One region of the Arthrobacter sp. NPDC055138 genome, then DNA from elsewhere that is predicted to be linked to it. Evidence: predicted binding sites of a transcription regulator. Region 1 holds the regulator's gene; each other region holds the start of a gene.
The links. Region 1 encodes LexA, which represses DNA repair genes until DNA is damaged. Its sites were predicted from a motif close to TCGAACANNTGTTCGA; they were not measured.
Positions count from the first base shown of each region.

Region 2: the regulator LexA is predicted to act here: its motif matches at 2,866-2,881, upstream of ACWF5H_RS06005 (DUF222 domain-containing protein).
Region 3: the regulator LexA is predicted to act here: its motif matches at 2,286-2,301, upstream of ACWF5H_RS04375 (DUF222 domain-containing protein).
Region 4: the regulator LexA is predicted to act here: its motif matches at 2,911-2,926, upstream of ruvA (Holliday junction branch migration protein RuvA).

Region 1 covers NZ_JBSGTH010000006.1:32,973-37,817, forward strand. The annotation lists gene ACWF5H_RS15090 (histidinol-phosphate transaminase) at 1-880, opposite strand, end outside; gene ACWF5H_RS15095 (LysM peptidoglycan-binding domain-containing protein) at 953-1,306, opposite strand; gene lexA (transcriptional repressor LexA) at 1,607-2,356, shown strand; gene ACWF5H_RS15105 (ATP-dependent DNA helicase) at 2,435-4,474, opposite strand; gene hflX (GTPase HflX) at 4,467-4,845, opposite strand, start outside.
Region 2 covers NZ_JBSGTH010000002.1:179,361-184,205, reverse strand. The annotation lists gene ACWF5H_RS06010 (glycosyltransferase family 4 protein) at 1-708, shown strand, start outside; gene ACWF5H_RS06005 (DUF222 domain-containing protein) at 867-2,630, opposite strand; gene ACWF5H_RS06000 (primosomal protein N') at 2,954-4,845, opposite strand, start outside.
Region 3 covers NZ_JBSGTH010000001.1:905,027-909,871, forward strand. The annotation lists gene ACWF5H_RS04365 (ABC transporter ATP-binding protein) at 1-557, opposite strand, end outside; gene ACWF5H_RS04370 (hypothetical protein) at 1,070-2,128, shown strand; gene ACWF5H_RS04375 (DUF222 domain-containing protein) at 2,315-4,195, shown strand; gene ACWF5H_RS04380 (metallophosphoesterase) at 4,298-4,845, opposite strand, start outside.
Region 4 covers NZ_JBSGTH010000002.1:131,626-136,470, forward strand. The annotation lists gene ACWF5H_RS05785 (MurT ligase domain-containing protein) at 1-646, opposite strand, end outside; gene pdxT (pyridoxal 5'-phosphate synthase glutaminase subunit PdxT) at 802-1,485, shown strand; gene ACWF5H_RS05795 (YebC/PmpR family DNA-binding transcriptional regulator) at 1,488-2,243, shown strand; gene ruvC (crossover junction endodeoxyribonuclease RuvC) at 2,270-2,830, shown strand; gene ruvA (Holliday junction branch migration protein RuvA) at 3,000-3,635, shown strand; gene ruvB (Holliday junction branch migration DNA helicase RuvB) at 3,637-4,722, shown strand.

The DNA of each region.
Region 1 (4,845 bases):
CAATGCGGTCCCGTTGGGTCTTGATGTCCTCAACATTGGCGAGCAGCGCGTCCGCATTTTCCAGTGCGGCCAGCGCCGTCGCCTGGGTGATCGCGGACAGGTGGTAGGGCAGGCGGACCAAGCGCAGGGCGTCGGCAACCTGCGGCGCGGCGGCAAGGTACCCCACTCGGGCACCGGCAAGGGCGAAAGCCTTGCTCATGGTGCGGGAGACGATCAACCGCTCCCGGCCGGGCAGCAGCGTCAGCGCGCTCGGCGTGCCGGCGTGGGCGAATTCGGCGTAGGCCTCATCCACGATCACTATGGCGTTGGATGCCTCTCCCGCTTCGTAGGCGGCCTCGACGACGTCAAGGCCCAGCGCGGTGCCCGTCGGGTTGTTCGGGGAACACAGGACGACGACGTTGGCTGCGGATTCTGCGACGGCAGCGGCAACCGCTTCCGCGGAGATCGCAAAGTCCGCTCCGCGCGGCACCGCAACATACTCGGTGTCCGTCCCGCTGGCCAGCAGCGGGTACATGGAATACGTGGGCGGGAAGCTCAACAAGGTCCGGCCCGGCCCGCCGAAGGCCTGAAGGATTTGCTGCAGCACTTCATTCGAACCGTTGGCCGCCCAGATGTTCTCTGCCGTGAGGCCGTGTCCCAGATAGAGGGACAGCGCCGTCCGAAGCTCGGTAAACTCGCGGTCCGGATACCTGTTCAAACCGGCCGCTGCGGCGCTGACGGCCGAGACGATGGCTTGATGCACCGTCTCCGGCAAGCCGTGGGTGTTTTCGTTGACATTCAGCAGGATGGGCACGTCCAATTGGGGGGCACCATATGGCTCCAGGCCCCGGAGATTACCCCGCAACGGCAGACGGTTCAGGCGTTCTAACTGCTCACTCACCGATCCAGCTTAAGCTTCGGCCCGCCCGGGGCAGGAATCGGGCGGGCCGAAGCGGCTCATATTACGGTTGCCTCAATGCGCTGACGGCACCAGCAACTGCTGGCCGGAATGGACGATGTCCCCGTCCAGGCCGTTCAATTGCGCGATCTCGAAGATGACATCATGCGGGTTGCGGTCGGGGGCGGACAGCACCGCCACATCCCAGAGCGTCTGGCCGCTGCCGACAGTGACGGTAACGGCCGGCCCCGGCCCCAACCCTCCGGCAGCGGCCATTGCCGGTGCGGTGAAGAAGCCGACCAGGGTGAGCGCGACGGCCGCGGCAAGCATGAGCGGCAGGCCAATCAGCAGCAAACGGCCCCGGCGGGTAAGCCGGAGGGGGGCGTTGGCGCGGAAGTCTGCGGACTGCGGTGCGAGCTGGGCGGACATGGTGCCACCTTTCCGATTTCGATCTATTTCGACTGGTTTCGATCATCGAACCACCGCATTCGAACGCATCTTCGAATGCGTCTTCTACAGTTTTAGCACTGGTGATCGACTATTGTCGAGACTCAGTCGAACAAATGTTTGAAATTCCTCACCGCCTCGCCTAGCGTTGATGGCATGAGCGGCTGTGAATTGCAGTGCATCAGCCGCCACTGACAAAACAGTCGAGACAGCAATCCGAGTGCCGGTTCCGCATCAGCCAGACCCGGCACCTGGACCATCATGGGAAGACCGGGGCCGGATATGTCCGAAGAGACCACCACCACTGCCGGAGCGCGGCGACGAGGCCGCCCTGTCAAGGTCGGACGCAGCCTGACGCCGCGGCAAAAGAAGATCCTGGAAACCATCCAGCGCTCCGTTATTGCCCACGGGTACCCGCCGTCGATGCGCGAGATCGGCGACCTCGTCGGCTTGGCAAGCCTGTCCAGCGTCACCCATCAACTGGCCCAACTGGAGAAGATGGGCTACATCCGGCGGGACCCGAAGCGTCCCCGGGCCATGGAGATCCTCACTCCGCTGACGCTTGAACAGGGCGGCGTGGAAATCGTGGGCGTGGACGAGCCGCAGCAGCTGCGCAGCTCCAGTGGCGTCGCGGTGGCCGAACTCACCACGTCATCCGATACGGCCATGGTGCCGCTGGTGGGACGGATCGCCGCCGGCGGACCGATCCTGGCAGACCAGGCGGTCGAGGACGTCATGCCGCTGCCCCGGCAGCTGGTGGGGCACGGCGAGTTGTTCATGCTGAAGGTTTCCGGCGATTCGATGATCGATGCTGCCATTTGCGATGGCGACTGGGTGGTGGTTCGGCAGCAGCACACCGCAGAGAACGGCGACATTGTTGCGGCGCTGCTCGACGAAGAGGCAACGGTAAAAACCTTCCGGCAGCGAGACGGGCACACCTGGTTGCTGCCGCAGAACACGCGCTATGAACCGATTCTGGGCGACCACGCAACCATCATGGGCAAGGTTGTCTCCGTGATGCGGGCGCTCTGACTGCTCCGCCACCGCTCCTTCAGCCGATGCAGCCTGCCCATTCGGCGGCGGACCCGGATGGTTCTGGCGGCCGCCGGTTCAGGCGGCGGCGGCCGCCAGCCGCTCCAGGACCTGGCGGGCGATGGCGCCATCCTTCGTGCTCCAAAACGGCGGCAGGGCACTGCGGAGGAAATTTCCGTAGCGGGCGGTGGCCAGACGGGAATCCAACACGGCCACAACCCCCTTGTCATTGGATGCGCGAATCAAGCGGCCAGCGCCCTGGGCCAGCCGCACTGCTGCGTGGGTGGCCGAGACCGTCATGAAACCATTGCCGCCGGCCTGAGCTACCGACCGGGTCCGGGCAGTGGTCAGCGGGTCGTCCGGCCGCGGGAACGGAATTCGGTCGATGACCACCAACCGGCATGCCTCGCCCGGAACATCGACTCCCTGCCACAGAGTCATCGTGCCGAACAGGCAGGTGTCCGGTTCATCGGCGAATTGGCGGACCAGCGCCCCCATTGATGATTCGCCCTGGCACAGGATGGTCAGTTCGGTGCGCTGACGCATTTCGGCGGCAGCTTCTTCTGCCGCGCGACGCGAGGAGAACAATCCGAGGGCCCCGCCGCGTGAGGCGCGCAGCAGCTCCTCGAGTTCGTCGAGCTGCTCGCTGCTGGTGCCACGGCCCGGCTTGGGCAGATGCGATGCCACATACAGCACACCCTGGCGGGGGTAATCGAAGGGACTGCCCACGTCGGCGCTTGAGTACGCTGGGGCACCGGCCCCCAACAATCCGAGCGAACCGGCAACGGCGTCGAAGGTGCCCCCCACCGACAGCGTGGCGGAGGTCAGCACCACCGTATGTTCGTCGAAGAGCCCTTCACGCAGCCTGGAGGCAACAGACAACGGGGCGACGTTGAGCGTAGCCGGCTGGTCGTCGTTGGCGATATAGTCGCCGGTCTCGCCGAAGGTGCTGGGACGGGTCGCCCAAATGACCTCGCGGGAATCTGCCGCCGAAAGCAGCCGTTCGGCCATCTCCAGCACCGAGGAAAGACGGGATCGGGCCATCTGCCTCCCGCCGTCTGCCGCCGCGGACCCCTCGGGCTTGGAATCGGATAGCGCTGCGCGGGCCGCCTCCCGCAGCTGCGCGAGGACCAACTCCTGCTCCTCGCGCAGGCCGGAGGCCAACAATCCGCTCGGCAACGGCTCCAGTACGTCCTCCAGGGCGCCGGCAGCCGAGTTCAGCGGCTCCACGCTGATCCCGGTGTGCTTGCGCGCGGTCGAAGCCGCAGTGCGGACCATGGCAGCCGACAGCTGCCCCGCCACGGCGCTGGTGACGCGGTCCTGCAATTCGTGGGCTTCGTCAATCACCACCACGTCGTAGTCCGGAAGCACGGCCACGCCCTCAAAGGCGTTGATGGCGAGCATGGCGTGGTTGGTGATCACGATGTCCGCCTCGGCAGCATGTCCGCGCGCCAGTTCGCTGAAGCACTCGGCGGCGAGGGGACATTTTTGCGCGCCGAGGCATTCCATCGATCCCACGGAGACCTGTCGCCACGCGCGATCGCTGACCCCGGGCACCAGTTCATCGCGATCGCCGGTCTCGGTCTCCTGCGCCCATTCGCGCAGCCGCACGACCTCCTTGCCCAATGCACCCGCGGCCCCGCTGGACGCCCCTCCGCCGGCGGGAGCCGGATGCGGGACGGCGTCCTCGCCGAGGCTGAACAGCGCAGCAGGCGCGTCTTCGTCCGGAAAGCCGCCTGCCAGCTTATGCAGGCAGACGTAGTTGTTCCGCCCCTTGAGCAGCGCCACGTCCAACGGCCGGGGAAGCTCATCGGCGACGGCTTCCATCAGCCGCGGCAGGTCCCTTTTGACGATCTGCGACTGCAGGGCCAGCGTCGCGGTGGAGACGATGGCGGGCTTCTCACCCTCCAAGGCCTGCACCATGAGCGGGATCAGATACGCCAACGACTTGCCCGTGCCGGTGCCCGCCTGCACCAGCAGGTGCTGCCGGCGGTCGAAGGCCTCGGCTACTTTGGCAGCCATCTCGTGCTGGCCGGCGCGGTGTTGGCCGCCCATGCCCTGGACCGCGACATCGAGCAGCCGCAACGCCTCGCCGGCCGGTACCCGGGTTTCAGTCATGTCGAAGGAATCGTTCCAGCTCCGCTGCCAAGCCCTCGCGAACCAGGACATCGAGCCGCGTGCCGTCTTCCCCGTGCTCCATGGCGAGGATCTCCGCATCCTCGCTGTGCAAACGGCTGATGACTTCGCCGCGGTCGTAGGGCACCAACAGCCGCAGCTTCACGCTCGGACGCGGGATGGTTTCGCTGATCAGTCGCAGCAGCGCGTCCATGCCCTGGCCGGTGCGTGCCGAGACCACTACGTGGTTCGGTTCGCGCTGCCGCAGCCGTTCGACCACGAAGGGATCGGCGGCATCTGCCTTGTTCAACACCACGATTTCAGGAATGTGCCGGGCATCCACCTCGGTGAGCACTTCACGCACCGCGGCGATC
Region 2 (4,845 bases), on a different contig from region 1:
CACAAGGCCTATTGGCCGCAGCGCCTGCTGCTGAACCGTGCCGACACCGTGGCTACGATCAGCCACACGACTCAGTCGCTGATGGAGCGGCACCGGCTCACCCGCAAACCCATCCGGATTGTCTCCAACGCCGCGCAGCCGCACGGCGCGCCGCGGGATCCCGCCGGCGGCCGCGACAAGACCCTGCTCTACATGGGCTCGTTCATGCCATACAAGAACGTGGAAACCATCATCGACGGCATGGCTTTGCTGCCGGACTATCAGCTCCACCTGCTCAGCCCTATCCGCCCGGAGCGGCAGGCTGAACTGGAGTCCCGTGCAGTGGATTCGCGCCGGTTGGTCTTCCACAACGGAATTTCCGACGCCGGCTATCAGCAACTGCTACAGCGCACCACCGCGTTGGTCACCCTCTCCCGCGACGAAGGCTTCGGCCTGCCGCTGATCGAGGCCATGGCTGCCGGCACCCCGGTGATCGCCAGTGACATCCCCATCTTCCGCGAGGTAGGCGGCGGCGCGGTCACGCTGGTCGATCCGGACCAAGCGGCCGACTTCGCCCATGCCGTGGCAGCATTGGACCAACCCGGCGCATTCCGCGCCGCCTCCGAAGCCAGCATCTCGCGAGCCGCCGCCTACGACTGGGACGAATCGGCCAAGCAACTGGTGGCTGCCGCCGAGGAAGTCATGGAGCGCCGCCGCCGGGAGCGGTAGAGCCATTGGCCCGGTCTTCTGATCCGCAGTTTGGCCCGGCCGGACCTGTGACTCAGCTTGCGGTATCAGGCTACGGGTGGCCCGCCAGGCGGCATATCCGTCCACTACCGGTTTTTCGCCGTCGCGAGCCCAACGTTCGCACGCTCAGATTTGGACGCTCAGAACGGTGGCGGTGTGAGGTCCGTGGCGATTCCGTTGTGGGTGACATGCGGTGTGGGCGGGTGCGCGGCTTGGTGCTTGCCCCACGCAACCTTGAGCTTGGTGTTGAGCTCGCTGATTTCACGGCGTTCGAGGATATCGGCGAGCTCCCCCGGCGGTGTGACCGCCAACGGTTCAGCCGTGGTGGAGTACGTTATCCCCGCCGCGGTGGTCCAGTCGATGGTGCCCGGGACCGGCTGGCCCACCTTCGCGTAGCCAGCTGTCTTCAGCGCATGGTGAACCTTGCAGAAGCAACACATGCAGTCGACATCAGTCTTCCCGCCCTTTGAGTAGGCGTGGACATGATCGATTTCGCAGTGTTCGGCGGCCCGGTTGCAGCCAGGGGCCCGGCAGGTCCGATCCCGAGTGCGCAGGAAACGGCGCTGTGCCTTCGTGGGCCGGTACTGTTTGCGGTCGAGTGCGAGGACCGCACCCTTGATCGGATCGGTCAGGATCCGAGTGAAGGACGTTGCGTCGCCTACCAACCGGCGGGCCACCTCTGGTGCGATGGGACCATGCCCCTCAAGCTCGGCTGGCTCCTCACCAAGCCCTAGCAGCGTCAGCACCGGTACGGTGATGCCGGCATGCGAGGCGATCCTCGGTTCCGGCCTGCCCATCCGCGGTCCCGGTGACATGCCGGTCAGCAGCAGGTCGGCGAGAACATCCGCCCGCAACTGGGTGAGCGTGCGTGACTCCTCAGCGCCCTGCAACGCAACGGCTGTGGACTGGATCCGATTGAACGCCGCGACCGCTTCCTCAGCCGGCAAGTACGCGTTCAGCCAGGCCATGCCGTCCTCGTCCGGGTGCAGTTCGATCCGCCGGTTTCGGCGTGCGTTGGCGTGGCGGACGGAGATCGTTTCCCGGTGTTCCCTTTCGCGCCGGGTCCTGGCGCGCGCGGCGAACTTGCACCGTGTCATCGCGTCTTCGGTCGCGGCCGGCAGCATCACGGCTTCGAACCCGGCGCGGGCGTCTTCGGGCAGCGAACCGGCCTGGTCGACCAAAGCTTCGGCGATCCCGGCGCTGGTGTCACCGGCAGACAGCGCGGCCAGCGTGTTCCGGAAGGTGCCGTGCAGCTTGAGGGCCAGCGCGAGCTTCTCTTGGGCCGTCCTCCGCGCCAGCCGCAGCGCGCAGGCGGCTTCGTCCACCACCGAGGACTCGGCGTCGTGGCCGTTCGGACGGCGCCCTTCCGGTTCGTACGGGGTGGCCCAGGCATCTTCCTGCCCGTCCAGCGCCTGCTGGTAGAGGGTGTTGAGCAGGCTGAACTTGTGCGCTTCCAGCCACGCCAGCACCCGCCCGGTCTGGACCAGCGCGCACGCGGCTTCCTCGTAAACCATGAGGGCAGGCTCCTGCCGGGCCACTTCGTCCAGCAACTCCCGGCCGGACAACCGCAACCCGGCACCCGTTCCGCCCGTGCCGGCGTCGGCCGCCGCCCCGGAGGGAAGACCGGCACCGCCAGCCGAAACAGGCGAACCAGCCGAATCGCTGAAGCCGGTCTGTTCAGGCAGATCCGCGCCAGCGGGCCGGACACAGGATTCGTCGTCGAAGAACTCCCTCGGCAGCAACCCGTTCAGCGGGTCCACGCACCGGTCGGCCAGCGAGACGTCTAAGGACGCCTCCAGTTCCGCCCAGTAGGCCTCCGCTTCGGGAGAATCATCCCACCGACCCGACACCCAGCCCGGATCCGGATCAACCGGTATCCCGTCGCCATCAAATTCCTGAACCACACCAAAACGGCGCCCCTGCCCCACCATTGGCGCACGGCATACAGCGCCGCTGCCAGGTTCAGTCTGCGACAGATCAGCTAGCGACCGCTTGAAGGCGTCTGCCATCTGAGGCTCTAACGGCGCCTTCCCCTGGCCGGAGATGTCCGGCACCTGTGGCTCGAATGGCATACCGGCTCGGCCGGAGGTGTCCGGTTCATCGGGTTCGAGTGGTGCAGATGCCATTCTGTTATTTTACTGGAATGTGAGTTCGAGCACAATGGGTTTAAAATAGTTCGTAGTTTCGAGAGGAGGGTCGTCGGAATCCGGAACAACGCTCTGCATCCTCAGAGCAAGTCGACACCGTCGCAGCGCACCTGCACCGGATCGGGTACCCGTTTGGCGGCCAGTGCCGCCTTGCGGTGGCGCAGCGCCGCAGTCACTGCCGGCCCGTCCTGGTAGCTGAAGAACAGCAGCAGGCGGTGCTCGCTGGTCTCCCCCGGCCGCAGCTGGGAACCATGCGCCTGGGGACCACGTGCTTGAGGCTCACGCGCCTGACTCTCACGCGACGGCAGCTCAACCGGGCCGACGCTGCGCAGGCTGCCGCCGAGTTCAAAGTCGGCCATGAAGGCTTCAATCCCGGACGCCTTTCCAGTCAGAGCGGCAATCCGAACCGCCGGTGGCAACTGGAGCTCGCGCCGCAGCTGCATTTCCCTGGCCGCCGCGCCCGCGGGGTCCCAGCGGACCAACGGGGCCACCACAGTCTCCAGGTCGGCGGTGACCACCACCAGCCCACCCTCGGAAGAAGGTTTCACCAAGGAGGCAGCACGAAACCATCGGCGCAGCACGTCTTCCGGCGTCCGCAATGACTCTCTGCTGAGCATGGCGTTGCCGTCCAGCAGGAGGGCCGCAGCGTAGCCTTCGGGCGCCACCGGCTCGGCCCCCGGGGTGGCAACCACCAGAGCCTTCTTCGACTCCACCACGGACTTGATGTGGTCCCCCGACGAGGACACCACTGTGGCGCCGGGGAAGGCGCGCCCGAGTTCCTCGGCTGTCCGCAGTGCACCCGCCACCGAGGCGCGGAGCCGGTGCGACCCGCATTCGGGGCAGGTGTAATTGGTGGCGAGCCGACCACACCAACGGCAGGCAGGAGTGGCGGTGCGGCCCGATTGCGCCAATGGACCATTACAGTCGGTGCATCTGGCCGGCGTCCGGCAGTCTTGGCAGGACAGCGCCGGCGAGAAACCGGTCCGCGCCACCTGCACCAGCACGGGGCCGCGTTCCAGCCCCTCCTGGGCCGCCCGCCACGCGGCGTGCGGCAACCGCGCGTGCCGCAGCATCGGGTCGCGTTCCTGTTGGAACGAGTCCGCGGTGTTGAGGATGCGTGGCGTCGCCTGCCGCAGGAAGGGCCGCGAGGGCGTGAGCGCCGCCGCCCAGCCACTCTCGACCAGCCTCTCAGCCTCGCCGCTCCGCGACACACCGGCGAACAGCGCCGCGCAGCCGCTCTGCGCCGTCCGCAGCAGCAGCACTTCGCGGGCGTGCTGATAAGGCGACCTCTGCTCGAGGAGGAGGTCATCGCCGTCGTCCCATAGGGCAACCAGACCAAGATCCCGCACCGGCGCATAGGCCGCCGATCGCGTGCCGACCGCCACGGAAACCTCGCCGTGCAGCAGCCGCAGGTAGTTCCGGTAGCGCGGTGTGGGACCGTCCTCGGCGGTCAGCCGGACGTACTTGTCCGCGCCCAGCACCTGCTGCAGCTCTGCTTCCAGACTGGCCAGGTCCTTCGCGTCGGGAACCACGACGACGGCGCCGCGCCCGCTCTGCCGGACGCTGGCGACGGCGTGGGCTACTTGGGCGGCCCAGGAAGCCGGGCCGAAGGACTTGTGGCTGGCCAAGACCGCCCGCGGCGCGGCACCCGCGGCCAACTGGGCCAGGAAATCCCCGGCGCCTTCGTAACCGGCATAGGCCTCGGCGGCGCCCGGTGACGGCTCGGTCAGCCGCGTGTCTTCGACAGGCTGCGGTTGGGGTCCGGCGCCGTCGGCAGGCTGCGGCTGGGCGGCATGAAGGGTGGAGGCGTCCGGATCCGAATTCGCTGAGGCTGTTGCACCGTCAGCTGGCGGCGCATCTTCAGCCGCGGACTCCGCTTCCCGGACGGCGAACTCCTTGTCCACTTTCGCGACGCGGGCCGGGATGGCGGCGCGCAGCACGTCGCTGACGTTTCCGGCGTAGCGCTCCGCCA
Region 3 (4,845 bases), on a different contig from region 1:
AACGCCGTGCGGAAGCGGAACCCCTGCCAGACCAGCGGCACGGCAGCGACCAGGAAGACCAGTCCCAGCAGTTGGTTCAGCGCGAACATGAGCACTAGGCCCACGACCACCGTCACGAAGGAGACCACCAGCATCAGCGATCCGAACGCCAGCCAGCGGCGGATCAGGCCCAGGTCGGCCATCGTCCGGGAAAGCAGCTGGCCCGACCCCCACCGGTCGTGGAAGGCGGCCGGCAAGTGCTGCACATGCTTGTAGAAGCGGGTGCGCATGCCCATCTCCACATCCGTGGCCGGCGCGATCGCGAATACGCGCCGCAGGTACACCAGGCCCGCTTCGGCCAGGCCAAGCACGGCAATGACGACGGCGGGACCCCAGACTTCGGAGGGGGCGCCTCCGGTGTGGATGGTGTCGACGAGCCCGCGGAGCACCTGCGGAATGGCCAAGGCCACGAGGCTGGCACCGAGGGCGCTGAAGAATCCCATGATCAGCCTGGGCAGGATGGGCCGTACATAGTCCTTGAGCCTGGCAATGGTCCGCCAGAGGGAAAGCTCGGTCATTTCATCGATTCATCGCGTGGGTTCGTCACTGGTGCCTTGTGCACCGCAGCAACTATCCTAACGAGCCGAGTGAGGTGCCGGTCACCCTCGGGGCCCTGGGCTTCGCCTGCTGCCGTTGGCAGCGCTTGACCTCACGCCCATGGGTTGTCTCAGGCCCAGGACGAAGTAGCATCCTACGACCACCTACTCGAAGCGCTCGACCTGCTGCGGGACCCCCTGGGTTGCGCGAGGAAATAAGCGAAGCGCCGAGCGCAAGGCACCCGCTGCGCGGCCGTCCGCAGGACGGTTGAGCCGGGGAGCGGGCACTCATGATCCAACGGACAGCAGCAAAAAAAGCAAGAAATGCGTCCATTCAACACCCTGCAGGCAGCTAAGGGGAGAGGGATCTCGAGCCTGAGGGGAGGCGCGGGCACGGCTGTTTCATCCCTTCCGGGTGACGGCACCAGGCGGGGGGATAGTTCTAGCGTTGAAGGTACCCGGAAGGACCACGCCCAGGCGAAGCGAAGTGAGCGATGTCCGCCCTGAAAAAGCACGCTGCTGCCACGGCCGAGTCGCGAGCCCTCCTCGTCGGCAGCGCGGGATTCCTGATCCTCGGCGGGGTCGCAGTCCTGCTCATCGGCCGGGAACCCGTGCCCCTGTCAGGGCGGGGCTCCGTGGGCGACATCGCTGCGCTGGGGACAGCATTCCTCGGCTTTGCCGCTGTGGTGGCCGGTTCCCTGCAACGTCCGGAGCCTGACCTCCCGCCGGCTCCCGCGGAGGGACGGACGCGCAGGATCATTGACATCGCCGCGCTCGCGCTGGCCCATGCCAGCATCTTCCTGCTCAGCTGGCTGGCACTGTTCTCCCTTTTCCAGCGGGCGTTCGTGGGGGCCGTCCTGTACCCGCTGGCCGGTGCAATCATTGTCGGAACCACTGGAGCCATCAGTGTGTACATCGCCTACCTCTCGGCAATCACCATGAACGCATACCGGCTCGCCGGGCTCCTTGCCGTCTTCCTCGTCACCGGTGTACTCACGAGCATGCTCACCGCAGAAGACCCCCAGTGGTGGCAGGAACACCTCAGCGCCCTCGGCGCGAGCTCCGATGTCTCCGGGGCGGCGTTCAACGTCACGCTGATCGTCGCAGGCGTCGTGGTCACCACTCTCGCCGGATACGCGACGAAGACCCTCAAGACGACGGCGGACACCGCGCCCGCCCGCCGCCGGGTGCGCCTGCTGGAAGGAGGCATCGTCCTGATCGGCGTGCTCCTCGCCTGCGTGGGACTGCTGCCCGTCGATGAGCTCTTCGTCCTTCACACCATCGCCGCCTCGGGCATGATGGTCGTGTTTGGGACCCTCGTCGTCCGCATCCGGTCCCTCGTCCCCGCGATCCCAGCGGCTTTCACCTCGCTGGGATGGCTTTTCCTGGCGGTTATCGGCTTCGCCGTATTGATGTACTTCCCCTTTGCCTACTACAACCTCACCGCGGTGGAGCTTATTGCGTCCTCTCTGGTCTTCGCATGGCTGATCGTCCTGATCCGCAATCTGGCCGCCGTCGACGCAGACCAGTGGGGGGCGACATCCGGGTTCTGACGGTCGGCCACTCAAGAAAATAGCCGGCCGCCGCCCGACCCGCGGCCCCTCGTCAGCTTTCTGGAACTGCTTTGGTGAGCGGCCGGTGGCGCGCCTCTGCGCACGAGGGTAATGCCGGCGCCGACTACTCCTACACATTGCGGAGTATCGCTAGGGGTCGAAGACACGTGCGAATAAAATCGTGGTATGGCGCTTGCAGTGATGGACCCGACCGAGGAGACGGACACGTCTCTGGCCGAGGTGCGCGCCGTGCTGCAAGACATTGCTGACCGCTTTGTGGCGGAAGCGCCGATGCTGTCCAACCGGGATCTGGCCAACAGAGTAGCGGCGGTCGAGGACGTTTCGAAGACCTTGGAATACCTGCAGGCGGCGGGTGCGCATGCCGTGGAGTGCGCTGACCTCGCCGCCGACGGGGAATCCACCGCACACGCGGCAGCCTTCGCCGATGATTGCGCCCCGGGGAGCGCGGGGGAGTGGGCCAATCCGGCTGCAGCCATCACCGCGGGCGGAGGAGAGCCCTCCGGGAGCCCTGCTGGCGCCGGCGGCTCTGACGTCCCTGGGCCGGAGAAGCCGCAGCGTCGCCGCAAGACCGAATTCCGGAATAATGCCGAGTACCTGCGCTCGCGGCTGGGGATCGGCATCGTCGAAGCACGCCGGCGGCTGCGAGTAGGCAAGGCCGTGAGCGCCCGGGTCACGCTGGGCGGCGAGGCCGGTGCACCAGATCTGCCCGTACTGGCAGAAGCCATGGCCCGTGGGGACGTCAGCGGCCAAGCCGCGGCCGTCATTGCCGATTCCCTCGGCCGGGCCAGTCACGCCGCTGATCGCGGCACGTTGGAGGCAATGGAAGCCTCGCTGGTCACCCAGGCCATTGAAAGCGACGCTGACACGCTGGGGATGGTCGCCAAAACTTGGGAAACGGCCGTGGACCAGGACGGCGCCGAACCGTCCGAAGAGGAGCTGCGGGCACGGCAGGGCATGTTCTACCGCGGACGACGGCGGGGCTTGCACCAGTTCGTCATCAACACCACTGACGACCAGTACGAACTCCTGGCCACGGTGATGAACAGCGCCGCGAACCCCCGCATCCGCCCGGAAGCCATCGAAGCGGCAGCAATCAACCCGGGTCAGGCAGCTATCGATGAAACCGGCGCCACTAGAACAGACAACGGGGACGCAGGCTCAGCCGCACACACAGCCACAGAATGTGAAGAACCAGCTGCCGCCGCTGCACCAGAAGATGAGCTATCGGGCGCCTCCAAGGTTGAAGGCACTCGCGGTACCGCATCCGGAGGCGCCGGCACCCTCGCAGAAGGAGCCGGCGATGAGGGCCACGATTCCGAAGGCAGGGGGCCCGAGGGCGAGGTCCCAGAAGGCGCTGACTCCGAAGGGATGGCTCCCGAGGAGGCGGATCCCGTGGTCCTAACGGGTCTTGATCAGTTCACCCGGGCGCAGAAGCTTCTGGCCGGCCTGATCGGTGCCTGCCGTATTGCCCTGAACGTTGACAAGCTTCCCGACGCCGGCGGGCTGCGCACGCAGATGATCGTTACCAGCGGTTATGAACAACTCGCCGGGCTGGTCGCGGGCGGCGGCAGCGCCGTCTACAACGGGTCGCTCTCGGCTAAAACGGTGCGCCGGATGGCCTGTGACGCCGAAATCATTCCCGCGGTCCTCGGTTCCAAGGGTGAGGTTTTGGATCTGGGCAGAGCCCAACGCTTTTTCAGCCGGGCGATCCGCAAGGCGCTGATAGCGCGGGACAAAGGCTGTGCCTTCCCCGGCTGCAGCATGCCGGCTCTGTGGACCGAGGCACACCACATTGTGCCCTGGTGGGCCGGCGGCCGGACCGACGTCAACAACGGAGTCTGCCTCTGCGGCCTGCACCACGACCTGATCGAGCAAGGCAACTGGGTAATCAACGTCCTCGAAGGCATCCCCTGGTTCACTCCACCGAACTACATCGATCCGCGCCGCAAACCACTGCGAAACGCCTACTGGCAAACCCAGATTCCGGCCGCTCCGCCACGGGCCACGAACGGGACGGCCACGGGAGCAAGCCGCACGGTGAGGTGAATCCGGGCGGCGCCAATCTGAAAGGCTGTGCGTTCTTGTACCGGTCAGGCCGTGCATTCTCGAACCGGCAGCTATTGCTCTATTCTGCTGCAGGCTGCACCTTTAGCCGAGCCTGAGCCCTCCGGCGGGGGCTTCACTGGCGGTGGCGGATGGAGAAGGTGTCAGCGTCAGCAGCACTGCTTCCGGGCGGCATGCGAACCGGATCGGAGCCAGCCGGGACGTTCCCAAACCTGCGGAGACGTTCAACGGGACGCTGCGCCCTTGATGATCCCAGTAGGTCAGGCCGCGGGCGCGCCAGGTCGGCAGATCGCAGTTGCTGATCAAGGCCCCGTAACCGGGCAGGCAGACTTGGCCTCCGTGGGTATGTCCAGCCAAGATCAAATCGGCGTTCCCGGCGGTGAACTGGTCCAGCACACGCTGGTACGGTGCGTGGGTCACGGCGATGCGCAGATGGGCTGCACTGTCTGCGGAGCTGGACCCGTTGGGAAAGCCCACGTACCGGTCCCGCTGTAAGTGCGGATCGTCCACGCCGGTGAAGTCCAAGCGGACTCGGCCCACCACCAACGACTGGTTCCGGTTGGTCAAATCGATCCAACCGGCGGTGCCGAAAGCGGCGTGCATTTCGCGCCACGGCAGCTCCCGGGAACCGT
Region 4 (4,845 bases), on a different contig from region 1:
CGGACCCGGGAACGACGGCGGCTACGGCGTTCCGCATCTCGTCGTCGTGCGGGAACATGTGGCGCAGTTGCGGGGCCAGGCCGAAGTACTCGACCCGGGGCGCGGCCACGGCGGTGGCCAAGGCCAGAATGCGTGGATCTTCGCGGTTGAGCACCACGGCGTCGGTGGTGGCTGCGGCGATCTGGCGGAGGAAACCCGCCGTTGTCTCAATCTCGCCAAAACGGTCCAGCTGGTCCCGCATGACGTTGAGCAGCAGGCTGTAGCGCGGCCGAACTAGTTTGACGAAGTGCACGGCGTGGGCTTCGTCCAGTTCCAGCACCGCGATGTCCGCGTCGAGCCGGCCGCGGGCGTCCGAATCGCCCAATACCGAAGCCACTACTCCGCGGGTGAAGTTGCTGCCGGTGCGGTTGGTGAACACCTTCAGGCCCTGGCCCTGCAGCAGTTCCACCACCATTTTGGTGGTGGTGGTCTTGCCGTTCGTCCCGCTGATCACGACGACGCCGCGCGGCAGCTTGCCGAGGGTGCGGGGCAGGAACCGCGGATCGATTTTCTCGGCCACCAGGCCGGGCAGCGCGGAGCCGCCGCCGCGGAGCCTGGCTACCGCCTTCACGGCCTTTCCGGCAACGGTCGCAAGGAGGTGTCGCATGAGTAGAGACTATACAAGCCGACGGCACCACCCCGCCGTCGTCCGCGGTGGGTTGTGGCGTGCCGCACAGCAGCGGCCGGCGCGGTTTAACACCGCAGGACCGGTTGGTATTACTGTTTTTCCGTACGGCCGCCACGCGCGCGGCCCGATACCGAATCCGAGGAACCTTCACCGTGGTCACGATTGGTGTGCTCGCCCTGCAGGGCGATGTCCGCGAACACATATCCGCCCTGGAACACAGCGGCGCCGCAGCGATGCCGGTGCGCCGGCCGGGCGAACTGGATGCCGTGGACGGGCTGGTCATACCCGGCGGGGAATCCACAACGATCGACAAGCTCACCCGGATTTTCGAGTTGGCCGATCCGCTGAAGAAGCGGATCGAGGCGGGGATGCCCGTCTACGGCTCCTGCGCGGGCATGATCATGCTGGCCCAGGAGATCGCGGATCCCGCCACCGACCTCAAGGGCGAGCCCCAGCAGACCCTCGGCGGCCTCGACATTACCGTGCGGCGGAACGCCTTCGGCCGGCAGCGTGAGTCGTTTGAAACGGATCTGGACTTCCGCGGGCTGGAGTTCAGCGCACCGTCCCCGGACCAGGATCCGGCGCCTGTGCACGCCGTTTTCATCCGTGCGCCCTGGGTGGAACGGGTGGGCGACGGTGTGGAGGTCCTGGCCACGGTGGAACCCTCGGAAGCGTCCCACACGGGAACTTTGCACGGGACAGCTAGAATTGTGGCAGTGCGTTCGCGGCATTTGCTGGCGACTTCTTTCCACCCGGAGGTGACGGGGGAGCGCCGCATCCACGAACTATTCATCCGCATCGTCAGAGGAGAGGCCTAAGCATGTCCGGACACTCTAAGTGGGCGACCACCAAGCACAAGAAGGCCGTGATCGACGCTCGGCGCGCCAAGTCGTTCGCGAAGCTGATCAAGAACATCGAGGTAGCGGCACGCGCCGGCGGCGCCGATATGTCCGGAAACCCCGGGCTGGAACTGGCCGTCCAGAAGGCCAAGAAGACTTCGGTGCCCAACGACAACATCGACCGCGCCATCAAGCGCGGCGCCGGCCTCACCGGCGAAACCATCGACTACACCGAAATCATCTACGAAGCCCGCGGACCGCAGGGCTCCGCCGTGCTGATCGAGTGCTTGACCGACAACAAGAACCGCGCCGCCTCCGAGGTGCGCCTGGCTATCACCCGTAACGGCGGCACCGTGGCCGACCCCGGATCGGTCTCCTACATGTTCGCCCGCAAGGGTGTGGTGTCCTTGCCCAAGAACGAGCTCACCGAGGACGACCTGCTGATGGCCGTGCTGGACGCCGGCGCCGAGGAAGTCAAGGAACAAGGCGAGAACTTCGAGGTCCACTCCGACCCGACTGACCTGCGCGCCGTGGTGGCAGGCCTGGAAGAAGCCGGCATCGAGTATGAAACGGATGAAATCGAGTTCGTCTCCTCAATGGCCGTGGAGCTCGACGCCGATGCTGCGCGGAAGTTCCTGAAGCTGGTCGACGCCCTGGAGGACCTCGACGACGTGCAGAACGTCTACTCCAACGCCGACATCAGCCAGGACGTTCTCGCCGAACTCGAGAACGACTGATCCCGGGCAGAGCGTCGGCGACCGCCTTGCGCGTACTGGGCGTGGACCCCGGCCTGACCCGGTGCGGCCTGGGCGTGGTCGACGTCGAGCCGAACCGCCGCTCCACCCTGGTGGAAGTAGGCGTCGTCGGGACCACTCCGGACATGCCGCTGGAACTGCGGCTGCTGAAGATTGCCGAGACCATCGACGAATGGCTTGATGCCCACGCCCCTGACGTGCTCGCCGTCGAACGCGTCTTCAGCCAGACCAATGTCAGCACGGTGATGGGTACGGCGCAGGCGTCCGGCGTGGTGATGACCGCAGCAGCGCGGCGGGGGATCGCCGTCGCGCTGCACACACCCACCGAGGTGAAGGCCGCGGTCACCGGCAACGGGCAAGCGGACAAGGCGGCCGTGACGAAAATGGTGACCCGGATCCTTCGGCTGGACACTCCGCCGCGTCCGGCCGATGCCGCCGATGCGCTGGCGTTGGCGATCACGCACGCGTGGCGCGGCGGCGCAGCGAAGCCGGCCGCGGGCGGCGGCATGACGGCTGCCCAGAGGCTCTGGGCGGAAGCCGAAGCAAAGGCCAAGCGCAACCGCCGCTGAGTCGACCGGTGCGGCCCGGCGCGAAGGCTGCCAAGGGGCGTGGCGGTTGCCGGTAATGTCGGCGCCGCCCCGTAAGCTATTCGTAAATATGTTCGGACAATCCCTCCCGTGCTCGGGTCCGGGAAGCGGGCTCCGGACAGCAGCCAGTGCCGGAAGTGGGAGTTGGATCATGATTAGCTCGTTGCGCGGCGTCGTCGCCCAGGTGGGGTTGAACTCGGCCGTGATCGACGTCAATGGATTCGGCATGCTCGTCCAGGCGACGCCGCAGACCCTTGGCACGCTGTTCGTCGGCCGGGAAGCCCAGTTGGCCACCACCATGATTGTGCGCGAAGACTCCATGACGCTGTACGGGTTCGAGGACGCCGCGCAGCGGGAAGTATTCGAGACCCTCATCTCGGTCAGCGGCGTTGGCCCGCGGCTGGGCCTGGCGGCGCTGTCGGTGCACTCGCCCGAAGCCCTGCGGATTGCCGCCGCGGACGGCGACAACAAGGCGTTCAGTAAGGTGCCCGGCATCGGGCCGAAGCTCGCCGGCAGGATCGTGCTGGAACTGGCCGGCAAGCTGGTGCCGACCGGCGAAGTGGCTCCGCAGCAGGCTGCCGGCTGGAAGGGCCAGGTGCAGCAGGCGCTCTCCGGCCTGGGCTGGTCGGACAAGGACGCCGCGGCCGCCGTGGACACCACCGCCGAGGAGAATCCGGAGGCAGCCGCCGCCGGCCAGGTGGGCGACCTGCTGCGGCTGACGCTGCGGCGGCTGGGCCAGGACGGTGCCCGGACCGGCTCGGCGCGGCGCCCTGCGGGAGTGAAGTAGCGTGCTCGAGGACACCGGGGAGAGCCGGTTGGTCTCCACCGCCTCGGAGGCCGAAGAGCGGGCCGTCGAATCAGCGCTGCGGCCCAAGAACCTGGATGATTTCGTGGGTCAGGCGAGAGTCCGGCAGCAGCTGTCGCTGGTGCTGGAAGCCTCCCGGATCCGCGAGCGGACGGCCGATCATGTCCTGCTGTCCGGTCCGCCCGGGCTGGGCAAGACCACGCTGGCGATGATCATCGCCGCGGAGATGAACGCGCCGCTCCGGATCAGCTCCGGTCCGGCGATCCAGCACGCCGGCGACCTGGCGGCGATCCTGTCCTCGTTGACCGAAGGGGAGATCCTCTTCCTCGACGAGATCCACCGGATGTCGCGTCCGGCGGAGGAAATGCTGTACATGGCCATGGAAGACTTCCGGGTGGACATCGTGGTGGGCAAGGGCGCCGGCGCCACAGCCATCCCGCTTGATCTGCCCCCGTTCACGCTGGTCGGTGCCACCACCCGGGCCGGGCTGCTCCCAGGTCCGCTGCGCGACCGGTTCGGGTTCACCGGGCACCTGGAGTTCTACGCGGTCGAAGAGCTGGAACTGGTGCTCCGCCGCTCGGCGATGCTGTTGGACCTGAAGGTGAGCTCAGCAGGGTTCTCGGAGATTGCCGGCCGCTCCCGCGGCACGCCCCGCATCGCCAACCGTCTGCTCCGCCGGGTCCGGGACTGGGCATTGGTTCACAAGATCGACGAAATCGATTCCCGGGCGGCAGCGGCTGCGCTGGACATGTACGAGGTCGACGAGCGCGGCCTGGACCGGCTGGACCGTTCGGTGCTGACCGCGCTGATCACCAAGTTCGGTGGCGGACCGGTCGGCCTGTCCACGCTGGCCATTGCTGTCGGTGAGGAGACCGAGACAGTAGAGACAGTGGCCGAACCGTACTTGGTCCGGGAAGGGTTGCTGGGCCGGACGCCGCGCGGGCGGATCGCCACTGCTGCCGCCTGGCGGCATCTGGGGCTGGCGGTGCCGGATCATCTGGCCGCGGGACAGACCGGGGACCTGCTCGCGGAACTGCTGGAACCGGACACGGATTTCGCCGATAACTGAAGTGGCCGTGTAAGCGCGGTCACCGCGTAGAATGGTAGGAACGTGCGGAGTGCGCCGTTCCGTGAGGAACACGGCAGGCTGCGTATACGGTCCGGAATCTCCTGCCGGTCCGCCCCAGACTTC